DNA from 3 places in the Tardiphaga sp. 172_B4_N1_3 genome. Region 1 is predicted to be linked to each of the others. Evidence: predicted binding sites of a transcription regulator. Region 1 holds the regulator's gene; each other region holds the start of a gene.
What was found. The regulator PhoB, encoded in region 1, activates phosphate uptake and scavenging genes when phosphate is short. The targets are predictions, from matches to a motif close to TGTCATNNANCTGTCAT.
Positions count from the first base shown of each region.

Region 2: a site for PhoB is predicted at 1,825-1,841, ahead of AB7783_RS24210 (alkaline phosphatase D family protein). Genes of this name have one in related genera too.
Region 3: a site for PhoB is predicted at 2,384-2,400, ahead of AB7783_RS22535 (DUF2794 domain-containing protein). Genes of this name have one in related genera too.

Region 1 covers NZ_CP197238.1:5,311,300-5,315,462, reverse strand. Annotated here, with positions in the region: gene AB7783_RS25155 (aspartate aminotransferase family protein) at 1-1,066, opposite strand, end outside; gene AB7783_RS25150 (GcrA family cell cycle regulator) at 1,513-2,022, shown strand; gene phoB (phosphate regulon transcriptional regulator PhoB) at 2,125-2,829, opposite strand; gene phoU (phosphate signaling complex protein PhoU) at 2,922-3,635, opposite strand; gene pstB (phosphate ABC transporter ATP-binding protein PstB) at 3,664-4,163, opposite strand, start outside.
Region 2 covers NZ_CP197238.1:5,100,111-5,104,273, forward strand. Annotated here, with positions in the region: gene AB7783_RS24205 (TonB-dependent receptor) at 1-1,381, opposite strand, end outside; cobalamin riboswitch at 1,557-1,745, opposite strand; gene AB7783_RS24210 (alkaline phosphatase D family protein) at 1,890-3,443, shown strand; gene typA (translational GTPase TypA) at 3,676-4,163, shown strand, end outside.
Region 3 covers NZ_CP197238.1:4,762,934-4,767,096, forward strand. Annotated here, with positions in the region: gene acnA (aconitate hydratase AcnA) at 1-1,055, shown strand, start outside; gene AB7783_RS22530 (DUF1223 domain-containing protein) at 1,223-1,975, shown strand; gene AB7783_RS22535 (DUF2794 domain-containing protein) at 2,412-2,786, shown strand; gene AB7783_RS22540 (N-acetyltransferase family protein) at 2,802-3,326, opposite strand; gene AB7783_RS22545 (Bax inhibitor-1/YccA family protein) at 3,409-4,163, opposite strand, start outside.

The DNA.
Region 1 (4,163 bases):
ATGCGGCCACGAGATCGCCGGCCGGCACGACAGCCTTGAGGCCGATCAGCAGACCTTCGCCGCGCACTTCGCTGAGCACATCAGGATGGCCGTCGACCACGCCCGCGAGTTTCTGTTTCAGCAACAGCGACATCTTCTTCACATGGTCGAAGAAGCCTGGCTTCAGCATGATATCGAGCACGGAATTCGCCGCGGCGACCGCCAGCGGATTGCCGCCGAAGGTCGAACCATGGGAGCCGGGCGCCATGCCTTCGGCCGCTTCCGCCGTAACGAGGCACGCACCGATGGGGAAACCGCCGCCGAGCGCCTTGGCCAGCGACATGACATCCGGCGTCACGCCGATGCGCTGATAGGCGAACAACTCGCCGGTGCGGCCCATGCCGGTCTGCACTTCGTCGAAGATCAGCAGGATGCCGTTCTTGTCGCAGAGTTCGCGCAATGCGCCGAAGAACGCGTTGCTCGGCGCGCGCACGCCGCCTTCGCCCTGCAGCGGCTCGATGAGAATGCCTGCGGTGTTCGGACCGATCGCCTTCTTAACGGCTTCGATATCGCCGAGCGGCAACTGATCGAAGCCGTCGAGCGGCGTGCCGTAGCCTTCGAGATATTTGGCAGCGCCGGTCGCAGCCAGCGTGCCGAGGGTGCGGCCATGGAACGCGCCTTCAAAGGTGATAATGCGCGTGCGCTCGGGATGGCCCTTGGAGAAATGATAGTGGCGGGTCACCTTGATCGCGCATTCCATCGCTTCCGCACCCGAATTGGCGAAGAACACGAAGTCGGCAAAGCTCTGTTCGCACAGCCGGGCCGCGAGGCGCTCGCCGTCCGGGCTCTTGAACAGGTTCGACATGTGCCAGAGCTTGGTGGCCTGCTCCTGCAATGCGGCGACCATATGTGGGTGCGCATGGCCCAGCGCGTTCACGGCAACGCCGCTGGTGAAGTCGAGATAGCGCTCGCCATCGGTTCCAATCAGCCACGCGCCTTCACCGCGCTCGAAAGCGACATCCGCACGCGCGAAAACAGGCAGCAAGTGAGCCTGAGAGAGGGGCGAAGACGTTGCGTTGCTGGTCATAACCGATCCGATCGAAAAGACTGCGGCCGCGTCGATGACAACTGTGCGAAATCGAACAACGGACCCTAGAAACGAAACGTGCCGCCCTTCTCGGGCGGCACGTGGGCATTATTCTATGTGTGCTGTGAAGACTGTCAACCGCGCACTGCGGCTTTCGAGTCACACGGAGTCGCAGAAAAAGCCGATTTTGCAGCTTTACTTGCAGAAGCATGTGGACGCGGCATGCCCGACTCTTGCGCGCGAGTCACGGCATATTGTAGCTTTTGCCTCGTCGGATACGACATCTCGTGCGGCGGTAGATCCTTTTGACACATCCAGTGCGGCGTAACAGCCGGACGCGAAATTCGCGCCCGGTGAGCGCTAAAGGATTCTGACCGCAGGGATTTTTGAAGTCTCAACTCGCAGCGCTGCCCGGTCAGGCCGGCGCTCACGAAGGGAAAACGGCGATGACGGTAATGACATGGACCGACGATCGCGTCGAACAGTTGAAGAAACTCTGGGAAGGCGGCCTTTCCGCCAGCCAGATCGCTGCGGAACTCGGTAACGTGACCCGCAACGCCGTGATCGGCAAGGTTCACCGCCTTGGCCTGTCCGGCCGTGCCAAGAGCCCCTCCTCGGCAGCTCCGCGGCAGCGCAAGGCGCGCCCGGTGCAGCAGATGGTACGCGTCGCCCGCCCGATGGCGCGCGGCAACACCGCGCTGGCCCATAATTACGAGATCGAGGCCGAGCCCGATCCGATCGCCTATGACAACATTGTGCCGATCAGCCAGCGCCTGTCGCTGGTCGAACTCAACGAAGCCACCTGCCATTGGCCGATCGGCGATCCGTCGAGCGCGGACTTCTATTTCTGCGGCGGCAAGGCCCTGGCCGGCGCCCCCTATTGCGCGCATCACTCGCGCATCGCTTATCAGCCGGCAAGCGACCGCCGCCGCGCAGTGCCAAAGCCGACGCGCTGAGCTGGAAAGCATCTAAACCAAATGAAAATGCCCGGTGATGAGCCGGGCATTTTTTGTTTGGGGCTTCTAACCTCGCCCCGCTTGCGGGGAGAAGGAAGATACCTACTCCGCCGCCTTGTCGAAGCGGTCATCCAGCGCGTAGCCGGCGCCGCGCACGGTGCGGATCGGATCGGGCTCACCGGCGGGGTTGAGCAGCTTGCGCAGGCGGCCAATATGCACGTCGACGGTGCGCTCGTCGATATAGATGTCGCGGCCCCAGACGCTGTCGAGCAACTGTTCGCGGCTGAACACGCGGCCCGGATGTTCCAGGAAGAACTCCAGCAGGCGATATTCGGTCGGACCGAGATCGATCGGACGGCTGGACCGCACCACGCGGCGCTTGTCACGGTCGAGTTCGATGTCGCCAAACGCCAGGACAGTAGCGAGACGCTCGGGAGCTGCACGACGGAGCAGGCCCTTCACGCGGGCCAGGAGCTCCGGCACGGAGAACGGCTTGACGATGTAGTCGTCGGCGCCGGTGGCGAGACCGCGAACGCGCTCGCTCTCTTCGCCGCGCGCCGTCAGCATGATGATCGGCAATGCCTTGGTTTCGGGCCGTGCGCGCAAGCGGCGGCACAGTTCGATGCCGGACAGGCCCGGCAGCATCCAGTCGAGCACCACGAGATCCGGCACCCGCTCCTTCAAGCGGGTGTCGGCATCGTCGCCGCGAGCGACGGTTTCAACATCATAGCCTTCGGCGTCGAGGTTGTAGCGAAGCAGCGTCGTTAGTGCCTCTTCATCTTCCACAACCAGAATGCGTGCATTCACAGCCATCTTGATCAATACCCTCAGTGACGTCCGACAAGTCTTTAAATCATGATCCTTGCGGAAGACTGGCTTCCACTTTTCCGGATCATGCTTCAGACCGTCGGCGTATTCGCGAATGTGGTCATGTCGCCCTTCGGGCGCTTGTCGAGGATCTGCTGGCCCTCGATCATGTAGAACACGGTTTCCGCAATATTGGTGGCATGGTCGCCGATCCGCTCGATATTCTTGGCGCAGAACATCAGGTGGATACAGAACGAAATGTTACGCGGGTCTTCCATCATATAGGTCAGGAGTTCGCGGAACAGCGAGGTGCAGATCGCGTCGATTTCCTCATCGCCCTTCCACACCGTCATCGCGGCGGGCAGATCATGTGCGGCATAGGCGTCGAGCACGGCCTTGACCTGGGTGGTCACGAGGTCGGTCATGTGCTCGAGGCCGCGGATCAGCTTCAGCGGATGGAAGTCGCTGTCGAGTGCATTGACGCGCTTGCCGATATTCTTGGAGAGATCGCCGATGCGTTCCAGATCGGTGGCGACGCGCAGCGCGCCGACGATCTCGCGCAAATCGACAGCCATCGGCTGGCGCTTGGCGATGGTCAGCACGGCGCGCTCTTCGATCGTGCGCTGCAACTGGTCGATCTCGGAGTCGGTGGCGACGACGCGGGCGCCAAGTGCGACATCCCGGCGGATCAGCGCGTCGACGGATTCGACGATCTGCCGTTCCGCGAGGCCACCCATCTCGGCGACGAGACGGGTCAGCTCCTGCAGATCGTCATCGAAAGCCTTGGTGGTGTGTTCAAAAGCCATCTCAAATTCCTCCCGCGAATATGTCGCGTCAGCCGAAGCGGCCGGTGATGTAATCCTGGGTGCGGCGATCGGTCGGCGACGTGAAGATCTTGTTGGTCTGATCGAACTCGATCAACTCGCCGAGATACATGAAGGCCGTGCTGTCGGAGACGCGGGCAGCCTGCTGCATGTTATGGGTCACGATCGCGATCGTGTACTGATCCTTCAACTCGTCGATCAGCTCCTCGATCTTCGCGGTCGAGATCGGATCCAGCGCCGAGCACGGCTCGTCGAACAGGATCACTTCCGGCCGCACCGCGATGGTGCGCGCGATGCACAGGCGCTGCTGCTGACCGCCCGACAGGCTGAGACCCGACGCGTTGAGCTTGTCCTTGACTTCGTTCCAGAGTGCACCGCCGCGCAGCGCCCTCTCGACGCGGATGTCCATCTCCGACTTGGAGATCTTTTCGTAGAGGCGGATACCGAAGGCGATGTTTTCGTAAATCGTCATCGGGAACGGAGTCGGCTTCTGGAACACCATGCCGACGC
Region 2 (4,163 bases), 210 kb from region 1:
GCTCGGTGACCGACAACCGGTTCTCGGCGAACACCGCGTACTGGTTGGTCACGCTGGAGAAGTCCGACGTGAGCGGATCGGGACTGAAGTACAGGCCAGGATTGAAATTGATGGCGTCGACCGACGACGATCCACCATAGGGCGAGTTGGTCGAGCGCTTGAAATCTATGCGGTTGACGTCGAAACCGGCGACGAATTCGTTGGCCATCCCGAGCACATGGCCCTTGAACGTGGCGTCGAAGCGGTCGCCGATCTGTTGCTGGTCGTGGAAGATTTCCAGATAGGTGCTGCGGTCGATCAGGCCGGTGGCCGGATTGAACGCATAATTTTCGAGCTCTTTCCAGTGCCGCTTGCTGTACAGGTAGTACAACGTGTTGCGGATCGAGATGCCGTCGGCCACTTGCCACTCGGTCTTCACCTGATTCCAGCTATCCTGCCAGCGGATGGTGCTGTCGCCTACATTGTAGTTCTTGAAGCGCAGCGCCGGATCGAACTGGCCGTTGATCAACGGCGTGCCGAAATAGCGCATCGGCTGGCGATCGCCGTAGTCGGTCGAGATCGTCCAGACCACGTCTTCGGTCTGCTTGACCTGCACGGCAGCATGCAGCGCTATGTTCGAGCTGTTGCCGCGGTCGACCCAGCCGTCCGACATGTTGCCGGTGGCGGTGATGCGATAGGCGACGTCCTTGTTGATCGGACCGCCGCTGTCCACGGCGATGCGGCGTTCCATGTTGCTGTCGAGCGATATCTCGGCCTGATTGCGCGGAATCCATGATGGCATCTTCGAGATGATGTTGATCGCGCCGCCGACCGCGCCTTCGCCGAACATCACGGAGGCCGGACCGCGCAGCACCTCGATACGCTCGGTGGACCAGGTGTCGAACGGAAAGTTCACGGTGCCCGCGCCGACATAGAGCCGCGTGCCATCGAGCAGTATCTTCACCGAATCCGTGCCGGAGAAGCCGCGGGTGCTGTAGGCGACGCCGCCATTGCCCGGATCTCCGATGGCGGTGATGCCGGTGGCGTTCTGCGTCACCGCGTCGAGCACGTTCTGCTGGCCGCGTTCGGCCATGGTCTCGGCGGAGATCACCTCGACGCTGGCCGGCGTCTGCAGGCGCGTCAGGCCGAGGCGGCTGCCGGTGGATGTGGTGCCAGTGAGGTTGAGCGTCGGCGCTGCGAAGACGGGGCCTGTCGGCGTGGCAACCGGCGCGCCGGTATTGGCGGCGACATTGCGCTGCTGCCGCGAGCGCGCAGCGCGCGATGCATTGCCGTTCGTGGCGCGGCGTGCGCGTTGAGGTGTCGCTGACGGCTGAACGACAACAGGATCGAGCGTCTGGCTCGACTGTGAGGTTTGCGACCAGCTTTCGCTCGGACACAACAAGCAGGAGAGAGCAACAGAATAAAGAAAGGGAGTATGTCGCTTCAATGCAACGGGAGAAACGGAGGTCATGAACAGGACTCGCGGTTACGTGGCACGTCACCGCAAACCAAGTCGCCCCGCCGCTTTCAAACAGGCAGTGTGACTTCCACCAGGACACCCCGCCCAATGTGCTCGCGTGTGACCACGACTGGCGGCAGGTCTCCTGGCTCGCGGGTCAGTGCCTGTCGCCGCCTTCCCAGGTGAACACCCAGTGGCTCTTGGCGCAGGCTCGCCGCTTACAGTTGCGGGGGCAGCCGCGGAATCGGGGGATCCCCTCACCGCATTCCCTTTTGATCCCCGAAGGGAACCGTCGCGTTCACGTTAAGGTGAAATTTCCAAATGTGTCAATCAAGCTGCCAGCCATTCGCAACTTGCTTTGGCGGGTGTTGATATTGCGCATCACCTGTCATCGCAGCGTCAAGCGATCTGCCTAGAGCCACTGGTGCCAGAGCCAGGATCAGGAGTTCGCATGGCACTACGTTTATCCCGTCGTCGCTTCCTCGCGCACTCAGCCGCAGCAGGCGCAAGCTTCCTTGCGATGCCCTATCTCAGCCGCGCCGCCGATCGCCCGGTGGTGTCACATGGCATTCAGTCCGGCGATGTCGGGACGAACAGCGGCAAGATCTGGTCGCGCGCGGATCGGCCGGCGCAGATGATGGTGGAAGTCGCCACCACCGAATCCTTCAGCAATGCGCGCATGTTGCCGCCGATGGCGGCGCTGCCCGAAACCGATTTCACGGCGAAGCTGCTGCTCGACAATCTGCCCGCGGGACAGGACATCTTCTACCGCGTCAAATTCCGCGATCTCTCGCATACCGACATCGTTGGCGAGCCGGTCATCGGTCGCTTCCGCACCGCGCCAGCTGATCGCCGCGATGTGTCTTTCGTTTGGGGCGGCGATGTCGCAGGCCAAGGCTGGGGCATCAACGCCGAGGATGGCGGCATGGTCACCTATGCCACCATGCGCAAGCATAATCCGGATTTCCTGATCCATTCCGGCGATACGATCTACGCCGACGGCCCGATCCTGCCTGAAGCAAAATTGCCGGATGGCACGATCTGGAAGAACACCATCACGGTGCCGGAGAAGGCGAAGGTCGCCGAAACGCTCGATGAATTCCGCGCCGCGCACAAATACAATCTGCTCGACGATAATGTCCGCGCCTTCAATGCGCAGGTGCCGATCTTCGGCCAGTGGGACGATCACGAGGTCACCAACAACTGGTCTTCATCGAAGCAGTTGCCCGCGTCCTACAAGGAGCGCGACGTCACGCTGCTGGCGGCTCGCGGTGCGCGTGCCTTTCACGAGATGTATCCGATCTCGATCAATCCGAACGAGCCTGGCCGCGTCTATCGTACGCTGAATTACGGCCCGCATCTCGATGTCTTCATGCTGGACGAGCGCAGCTATCGTGGGCCCAACGGCCCGAACCTGCAGGAGAGCTATGGTCCCGATGCGTATTTCGTCGGTCCGGAGCAGATGGCCTGGCTGAAGCGCGCATTGATGGCCTCGAAGGCGACCTGGAAGGTCATCGCCTCGGATATGCCGATCGGCCTCGTCGTCTATGACAACGCCGCCGACAAAACCGGGTCTGAGGCCATCGCGCAGGGCGACGGACCAGTGCGGGGCCGCGAGCTGGAAATCGCCGATATCCTGCGCTTCATCAAATCGGCCGGTATCCGCAACACGGTCTGGCTGACCGCCGACGTGCATTACACGGCGGCGCATTACTACAATCCGGAAAAGGCGCAGTTTCAGGATTTCGAGCCGTTCTGGGAGTTCGTTTCGGGCCCGTTTCACGCCGGAACTTTCGGGCCGGCGGCGCTCGACAATACCTTCGGTCCTGAGGTCCGTTTCGTGAAGGCGCCGGGGCCCGATAAGCAGAATTTGCCCCCGTCGGCCGGCATGCAGTTCTTCGGTCACGTCAAAATCGACGGCCAAAGCGGCCAAATGACCGTTACCCTGCGGGATCGGGCCGATATGGCCCTTTGGGCCACGGTTCTGGACCCGAAATTGGGCTAACCATTTGGCAGATTCGCATTGTTTTTCGGCGATTTCCCCCTATATTGCGCCGCAACGCGTCCGAGTACCCGGCCCCTTCTGGCCGGGTTTGCTTTTGGAGGGATTGCCCCAGCGCGTTTTCAGACGAGGCAGTTATCGAACGCGCTCGAGCGCAAGGCATAAGCCTTTTGTTGTCGAGCATGTCTTGTTGAACCCGCTCAAGGGCACCCAGACCGTAACCAGAAGAAGACCTATGAACCTTCGCAACATTGCTATCATCGCCCACGTTGACCACGGCAAAACCACTCTCGTGGACAAGCTGCTGCAGCAGTCGGGCACGTATCGCGACAATCAGCGCGTCCAGGAACGCGCGATGGATTCGAACGACATCGAAAAAGAGCGCGGCATCACCATTCTCGCCAAGTGCACCTCGGTGCTGTGGGATGAAGTCCAGATCAACATCGTCGACACCCCGGGCCACGCTGACTTCGGCGGCGAAGTCGAACGCATCCTGTCGATGGTCGATGGCGTGATCGTGCTCGTCGACGCCGCTGAAGGCCCGATGCCGCAGACCAAGTTCGTGGTCGGCAAGGCGTTGAAGCTCGGCCTCAAGCCGATCGTCGCCATCAACAAGGTCGACCGTCAGGACGCCCGCATCACCGAAGTCGTCAACGAAGTGTTCGACCTGTTCGCAGCGCTCGACGCCACCGACGACCAGCTCGATTTCCCGATTCTGTACGG
Region 3 (4,163 bases), 550 kb from region 1:
ATCTCGCCTCGCCGCCGCTGGTCGTCGCGCACGCACTTGCCGGTACGGTGACCAAGAATCTCGCGGTCGAGCCGATCGGCGAAGGCAAGGATGGCAAGCCGGTGTTCCTGAAAGACATCTGGCCGACCACGAAGGATATCAACGCCTTCATCAAGAAGTACGTGACGTCGACGATCTTCAAGAAGAAGTACGCAAACGTGTTCGACGGCGATGCCAACTGGCGCAAGATCAAGACGGTCGAGAGCGAGACGTACAAGTGGAACATGGGTTCGACCTATGTGCAGAACCCGCCCTACTTCGAAGGCATGAAGAAGGAGCCGGAGCCGACCACCGACATCGTCGATGCGCGCATCCTGGCTCTGTTCGGCGACAAGATCACCACCGACCACATCTCGCCGGCCGGTTCGATCAAGCTCACCTCGCCCGCCGGCAAGTATTTGTCCGAGCATCAGGTGCGCCCGGCCGACTTCAACCAGTACGGCACGCGCCGCGGCAACCACGAAGTGATGATGCGCGGCACCTTTGCCAATATCCGCATCAAGAACTTCATGATGCAGGGTGCTGACGGCAACGTACCGGAAGGCGGCATGACCAAGCACTGGCCCGATGGCGAAGCGATGTCGATCTACGACGCCGCGATGAAGTACCAGGCCGAGCAGGTGCCGTTGGTCGTGTTCGGCGGCGCCGAATACGGCAACGGCTCGTCGCGCGACTGGGCTGCGAAGGGCACCCGTCTGCTCGGCGTTCGCGCCGTGATTACCGAAAGCTTCGAACGTATTCACCGATCCAATCTGGTCGGCATGGGCATTCTGCCGCTAACCTTCGAGAACGGCTCATCGTGGAAGAAGCTCGGCCTCAAGGGCGACGAGAAGGTCACGATCCGCGGCCTGACCGGCGACATCAAGCCGCGCCAGCAGATGGTGGCGGAAATCGTGTCGGCCGATGGCTCACTCCACAAGGAGACGCTGCTCTGCCGCATCGATACGCTGGACGAGCTCGAATATTACCGCAATGGCGGCATCCTGCATTACGTGCTGCGTCAGCTTGCAGCCTGACGCCCATACGTGGTGTGACGTAGTGCCTCACCGCGAAGTGAGTGGCTAGTGAACAGAAGGCGGCCTATGAAGAGCCGCCTTCTGGCGTTTGAGGGCATGAACGTGTTAGCGACACCAATGTGCGACACCGTCTGTTATGTGTCTCACCTCGAGCGTGGCAAAACCTCATGAAATCCTTTGGCGGCATATCGCAGTGGACCGGCGCGCTCAGCGTGTGCGCCGCCATTGCAGCAAGCGGTAGCGCGCTGGCCCAGCCTAGGGCCGTGGTGGAGCTGTTTACCTCGCAAGGTTGCTCGTCCTGCCCGCCTGCAGACAAGATCATCGGCGACCTCGCCAAAGACCCGTCCGTGATCGCATTGAGCATGCCGATCGACTACTGGGACTACCTGGGCTGGAAGGACACGCTGGCCGACTCGCGTTTCAGCGCGCGGCAGAAGGCCTATTCACAGATGCGCGGTGATCGCGACGTCTACACGCCGCAAGTCGTCGTCAACGGCGCCACTCAGGTGATCGGCAGCGATGCCGATCGTATCCAGGGCGCGATCAGCGAAACCAAGAAAGGCACCGTGATGACGGTGCCGGTGTCGATGTCGGTCTCCGGGAAACACGTCAACGTGTCCGTTGCCGCATCGAGCAATGCGCCCGATACAGCGCATGGCGAAGTCTGGATCTGTTCCGTGTCGAAGGCAGTGCCGATCACGGTCGGTCGCGGCGAGAATCGCGGCAAGCAACTGACCTACTACAATGTCGTCCGGAACTGGCTGAAGGTCGGTGACTGGACCGGCAACGCCGCCAACTGGACGCTGCCGCTGGAGAACATCTCCAGGGATGGCGTCGATGCCGCCGTCGTTTATGTGCAAGACGGCACGCGCGACAAGCCCGGCGCGATGCGCGGCGCGGCCTATACATCGCTACAGTAAGTCTTCAGATTGATAACTTCGGTAGCTGCTGCGCTTACGCGTGGCATGCCTGCATCATTGTGAGCCCTCGGCGAAAACTGGATTGCTTCGTCGCTTCGCCTATCGCAATGACGTTTGATGGTCTCGCAAAAGCATCCACCAAAAAGAAAAGGACCAACTTGCGTTGGCCCAGTGGGGATTAACTTCCTGCGCAGGGTCCGATCCCAACGACCGCGGGGGGCTGGGGGCTGAGGAATCCGAGACCGGAAGAACCGGACCCGACGCAGTATCTTCTTGTCGCAATCCAGAAGGGCGCCCGATGGGCCAAAATTTGGCGGCAATAAGATTCACCTGACGTTCCCGTGACGGGAAATTTCTACCATCGGGCCTGCGGATCGGCCCTTGCAGAGGACCGCGGTCGGCGCGATCATGTCGACGATATGACAGGAGGCGCTGCATGAATGTGATTCCGGGAGATACTGAGCCCACCGAGAATCGCGCGGCGACGGGCCAAGCCGCCGCATCACCCGCCACCGCGCCCGTCGTCAGCTTCAATCGCCTTGAGCTCAGCCGCATCCTCAATCTGTACGGCCGTATGGTCTCAGACGGCGAGTGGCGCGATTACGCCATCGACTTTCTGCGCGACCGCGCGGTGTTCTCGGTGTTCCGCCGCTCGTCGGAAGTGCCGCTCTATCGCATCGAGAAAGATCCGCGACTGGCGCGCAAGCAGGGCATGTATAGCGTGATTTCGGCCAGCGGCATGATTCTGCGCCGCGGCCAGGAACTCGACCGCGTGCTCCTGGTGATCGATCGCAAGCTGGCGGTAGTGTAATCGATTCGCAGAGCGTCAGGGAAGCGTGCGGGCGCCGTCGCCAAGTGCGAGCTGCATCGAAACGGTATCAAGCCAGCGATCGAACTTGAACCCGACATCGGTATGCACCCCAACCATCTGAAATCCGGCATTGCGATGAACCGCGATGGAGCCGGCATTCGCGCTGTCACCGATCACGGCGACCATCTGGCGGTAGCCGCGGCTCTCGCATTCGGCGATCAGCCGCGCGAGAAGTTTGCCGCCAACGCCTCGCCGTTGGGCTTTCGGATCGAGATAAATCGAATTCTCGACGGTAAAGCGATAGGCCGGTCGCGGGCGATGCGCGCTGGCATAGGCATAGCCGACAACCCGGCCTTCCAGCACAGCCGCGAGATACGGATAGCCCCCGCTCACCATCCCCTCGAAACGCCGCGTCATCTCGGCCAAATCTGGTGGGATCATTTCGAACGTGGCCGTGCCGAACTGCACCGCCTCGGCATAGATCGCGGTGATCGCGGGCAGATCTGCCGCCGTGGCGGGCCTGATTTCAATATCGGACATGGCGCTGAGACTATTTTTGCTCCGCCCAAAAGAAAAGCCCCAGCCTTTCGGCCGGGGCTAAGATCTTCTCTATGCTCTGAGCTTATTCGCGCTGTCCGAGCAGCTGCAGCAGCAGCGTGAACAGGTTGATGAAGTTCAAGTAGAGCGACAGGGCACCGGTGATCGCCGCGCGCTCGGCGATATCGCCGCCCTGCGAGGCGTAACCGTAGATGTAGTCATTCTTCAACCGCTGGGTATCGTAGGCAGTGAGGCCCGCGAAGATCAGCACACCGACGACCGACACGATGAACTGCAGCATCGACGAAGCGACGAAGATGTTCACGACGCTCGCGATGATGATGCCGAACAAGCCCATCAGCAGGAACGAGCCCATGCCCGTCATGTCACGCTTGGTGGTGTAGCCGTAAAGGCTCAGCGCACCGAACGAGGCAGCGGTGATGAAGAACACCCGCACGATCGACGTGTGCGTGTACACCAGGAAGATCGACGACAGCGAGATGCCCATCAGAGCCGCGAAGGCCCAGAACAGCAACTGCGCAGTAGCCGGCTTCAGCCGGTTAATGCCGAACGAGATGGCGAACACCATCACCAGCGGCGCCAGGATGAACACCCATTTCAGCGGGCTCACGAACATCGCGTAGCCGAACGGCGTCAGGTAGGAGCTGCCGATCCGCGCAGCGGCGCCCGACGGGTCGGTAGTCACGGCGGCCATGTACACGCCCAGAGCAGCCAGGCCGGTGATGGCCAGACCGATCGTCATGTAGTTGTAGATGCGCAGCATGTAGGAGCGCAGTCCGGCGTCCACGGCAGCGGCATCGCGCGCGCCGGCCCGGCCGA